DNA from 2 places in the Borborobacter xinjiangensis genome. Region 1 is predicted to be linked to the other one. Evidence: predicted binding sites of a transcription regulator. Region 1 holds the regulator's gene; the other holds the start of a gene.

Region 1 (2,203 bases):
GTCGGCCTCGTCACGGTCGCAAATGTCCGCCCGCCCGACATATTGGTGTCCGAAGACGCTCGACTGGTCGCAGTGCCGGTGGGCGAACAGCGCCTGGCGGTTAATCGCGCACGCCCGAACGAATTCACCATCGAAAACTGGCAGCGTGCGCTTCGGGCAGAAAAGATACTGAAGCCGGACGTTCTTAAGATGGCCAATCCAAGCGCAGCCGGCACTTTGCCGCCAGTCACGGACGGTTTCGTGTGCGATGCCGGACTTTGCCTCGTACGTCATGTTTCAGGCGCAGTGATTGCACATGCGCTTGACGCGGCATCAGCCAAACCTGCATGCGGACAGGCGGCCGTAGTAGTGGTCGATGATGCGACGGCGAGTAATGTATGCGAAAACCGTCGGACGCTGGTGGTCACCAAACGCGAGCTTGCGAGATATGGGAGCGCTGCAATCCAATTATCCGAGGCAGCGACTGGTTCACGAGCCGAAATCAGCTTTGCCATTAGCCGTCCGTATCGTCCGTGGCATACTCAACGGCGCTTCTCGCGCGAGGCTCGTGGATTGCCGCCCTACCGCCGAAAGGCGCCTCGGCGGGCAAATGCGTCTAATGCAGATGCAACAACCAGTTCGGGAGACAGTCGGACGCTCAAATAAACGGACACGAGCAACAGCACATCTCACCCCAAGCGCCCCGGTCTCGCGTAAACGCACTCAAGTGGTATCCGGTGATGCCAGCGATTAGCCGAGGCCAGGGCATGACCGTAAGAGTGTAAGCCGGTTTCCGAAAGAATTCCTGGGTGTCGATTGGGGCGCATGGCGCTCCAAGGAGTAAAAGCTGGGGCGCAGAAGCTCCCGCAATCTCACCCTGTCATCTGGAAGCGAAGGGCTGGCCTCAACGCAATCGAGACCAGGGAAGGCGCACCTGCCGCCGAAAGACCCTCAGTAGCGGCGGATCAACCCGACCAGCTTACCCTGCACCTTCACGCGATCCGGTCCGAAAATGCGCGTCTCATAGGCCGGATTGGCCGCCTCCAGCGCGATTGACGCGCCCTTGCGGCGAAACCGTTTCAGCGTCGCCTCTTCCTCATCCACCAATGCCACGATGATCTCGCCAGGATTGGCGGTGCTGGCATTGCGAATGATAACCGTATCTCCGTCGAAAATGCCGGCCTCGATCATCGAGTCGCCCTTGACCTCCAGAGCGTAATGTTCGCCGCCGGCGATCATCTCCGGCGGCACGGAGATGGAATGGGTCTTGTGCTGGATTGCGTCGATCGGCACGCCGGCGGCGATGCGCCCCATCACCGGAATCGAAACGGAGGCGTTTGAATCGTCGTTCTCCGCCACAGGCCCGCGAGCAGGCTCGGGCGAGCGGCGCCCAAGGCTGCCTTCGATGACGCTTGGCGAAAACTTCGCGCGTTGCGGCGCAAGACCGGGCGCGATGGAATCGGGCAGGCGCAGAACTTCCAGCGCCCGAGCCCGATTGGGCAAGCGCCTGATGAAGCCTCTTTCCTCCAAGGCGGTGATCAGCCGATGGATGCCGGATTTCGAAGCAAGATCCAGAGCCTCCTTCATCTCGTCGAAGGAGGGTGGTATGCCCGACTCCTTCAGGCGTTCATGAATGAAGACGAGAAGCTCGTGTTGTTTGCGCGTGAGCATCGCCACCCCGAAGAATCAAAGAAAAACAAACCCGGAACAAACACTATCTGTTCCAGTTGTGTTCCGCAACCGTTTAAATCGGTGAAAAGTGGGAGAGAGACGCGTCTCGGAGCGCAGATCAGGAAAGGCTTCGGCTGAACTCGGCATCCAGCGATTCCGGCCGCTGTATGACGGCGAATTCGATAGCCACGCCATCCTCGAAATGGCGTACCACCTGTCCACGCATCGTTCCGAGCGTGACCTGAACGCCTAGGGCCGGCTTTACGCTGATTTCGATCGCAGCGCCCGACAGCGACAGATCGATGATCCGGCACTGATATTGTCGCCCGTCGGTGAGTTGCAATGTGCTCATTGGATTGCGCGGTGCGACACGCTCATGGCGGCGGTCTTCCGGCAGGTCGAGTTCATGCTTGTTGGCAAGCCATGTCAACTGTGCGGCGAGTTTGTCCTTCTTGCGGTCGGAGGCGATGATCGTCATCGCAAATCCGTCTTGCATAGTGCGGGTCACGACCCCCTCGACGCGGCCGATATGATCGATATAGGCGATGACTTT
Region 2 (2,203 bases), on a different contig from region 1:
ACCTCACGCAGATCGGCTATATTTCGATGAACACGCTCGAGGATCTACCCGCCCGAATGGCGCGGATACCCGCTTATGTCGAGACCTTCACCGGCAAAGCACCTTCGATCAGCGAGATGGAGCGGTTCTTTTCCAGGCACGGCTATGTCCCAGGTTCCTAGCTCGCGAACAATATTGATAGCGACGAACTCAGTATGAATTTCCGTTTATCGCAAAGCTGCGGAACTGCGAAGCTCCGAAATCCAGCTCAACCTTGCAATGACCAGCAATCGATCAAGTTGTACCTGGTGAGCCCCCGCTCGCTATGGATGAGCGCGAATTCATTTACCGAGAAGTGAAAAGGCGTGACTGTCTGTGCGGGAACTCGCTCCCGACCGTAGAACAACGTCATATGCGGCGTGAAACGCTTTGCTGCCCTTAGGCCATTTTTCTCCATAGCAGCGCCAAGGTTTTTATGGAGTTCCGACAGCGCAACTCCCTCACCGAGTAAAACCAACGGCCGCTTTTGCGGTCCGCCATTGATCGACAGGGGACGGTCAAAGCTTGTGATGGAATGCAAAGCCACGTCGAACGGGTGCATCGAAACGGCTTTGCCAGCCTGCCTTGCTGCATAAATATATTTGGTTCGTAGATATTTGTAATCTCCGACATGCTGCAATGAGATGTGGAGTCGTCCCTGCTCAAGCAAGCTCCCCCGCAGATCATTCGCGCAAACGAACTGCTCTCCAAAGCGCCGCACGTGAATGGATGTTTCAGTGTCTGGAAACAGGCAGAAAAATAGTCGCTCGGGCCGCTTGGGCCGGGGAGGCAACGCATTGCGATAGAATTCAAACACCCCTTGCATGTGGCGCTTCGCATTGTTCGCGTAAGGCGGAGGAGTGATTAGAACATAACATGAACAAATAGGCAAGAGCACGAACGGCGCCGCACAGGCACGATTAAGCCATCCCGCTTCAGTGCGGCGACTGGCATCATGTCTCGATCACGCTATCTGCTGCGGAAGGGAAACCGTGAGGCTGCTATGCCGAGTTCAACGTACAAGCTCTTCGCCAAAGCAATGGCAGGGCGCAAGCAGATCCTCTGTATCTATGACGGTTATTCGCGCGAACTCTGCCCGATTGTCCTCGGACATACCGGAGGACAAGAAGTGGCGTTGGTGTTCCAGTTCGCCGGAAAAAGCAGCAGCGGGCTGCCGCCCCAGGGAGAATGGAAGTGTTTTCATTTGTCGAAAGCGAGCAGCGTACAACTTCGCGACGGTCAATGGCACGCCGGTGCCAGCCATCGACGACCGCAATCCTGCGTCGAGGTGGTTGATCTGGATGTCAACCCGTCCAGCCCCTACCGCCCACGGCGAAAGCTAGGAGATTAGGACGCTATTCCCGCAGACGTCCTCATTCCCACTCGATCGTGCCTGGGGGTTTGGACGTGACGTCGTAAACGACGCGGTTGATGCCGCGCACCTCATTGATGATGCGCGTGGCGGCGCGACCGAGAAAGCTCATGTCATAGTGATAGAAATCGGCTGTCATGCCGTCGACCGAGGTCACGGCGCGCAGCGCGCAGACATATTCATAGGTGCGCCCGTCGCCCATGACGCCCACCGTCTGCACGGGAAGAAGCACGACGAAGGCTTGCCAGATCGCATCATAGAGGCCGGCCTTGCGGATTTCGTCGAGATAGACCGCGTCGGCTTCACGCAAAATCTCCAGCTTTTCGCGTGTCACGCCGCCCGGACAGCGGATGGCGAGACCCGGACCCGGGAACGGATGCCGGCCGATGAAATGCTCCGGCAGTCCAAGCTCCTTGCCAAGCACTCTCACCTCGTCCTTGAACAGGTCGCGCAGCGGCTCGACAAGCTTCATGTTCATGCGCTCGGGCAAGCCGCCGACATTGTGATGCGACTTGATCGTCGCCGATGGCCCGCCTGAAAATGAAACGCTCTCGATCACGTCCGGATAAAGCGTGCCTTGGGCGAGGAAATCCGCCCCGCCAAGCTTCTTGGCTTCCTCCTCGAACACTTCGATGAACAGGCGGCCGATCGTCTTGCGCTTCTTTTCCGGATCGGTCTCGCCTTCCAGCGCATCAATGAAGCGATCGGAGGCGTCGACCAGTTCCAGCCGCAGATTGTAGTGCTCGCGGAACATGGCGACCACATTCGCCGCCTCGTCCTTGCGCATCAGTCCATGGTCGACGAGGATGCAGG

The links. Region 1 encodes LexA, which represses DNA repair genes until DNA is damaged. Its sites were predicted from a motif close to TGTTCNNNNTGTGTTCNG; they were not measured.
Region 2: ACLKMW_RS24465 (2'-5' RNA ligase family protein) is a predicted target of LexA. The motif match lies at 884-901, and genes of this name have one in related genera.

The regions. Positions count from the first base shown of each region.
Region 1 is NZ_JBLLVA010000005.1:94,509-96,711, forward strand. Features, by position in the region: gene ACLKMW_RS08380 (ComEC/Rec2 family competence protein) at 1-645, shown strand, start outside; gene lexA (transcriptional repressor LexA) at 931-1,650, opposite strand; gene ACLKMW_RS08390 (PilZ domain-containing protein) at 1,769-2,203, opposite strand, start outside.
Region 2 is NZ_JBLLVA010000042.1:15,112-17,314, forward strand. Features, by position in the region: gene ACLKMW_RS24460 (TetR/AcrR family transcriptional regulator) at 1-161, shown strand, start outside; gene ACLKMW_RS24465 (2'-5' RNA ligase family protein) at 248-844, opposite strand; gene ACLKMW_RS24470 (hypothetical protein) at 974-1,369, shown strand; gene guaA (glutamine-hydrolyzing GMP synthase) at 1,392-2,203, opposite strand, start outside.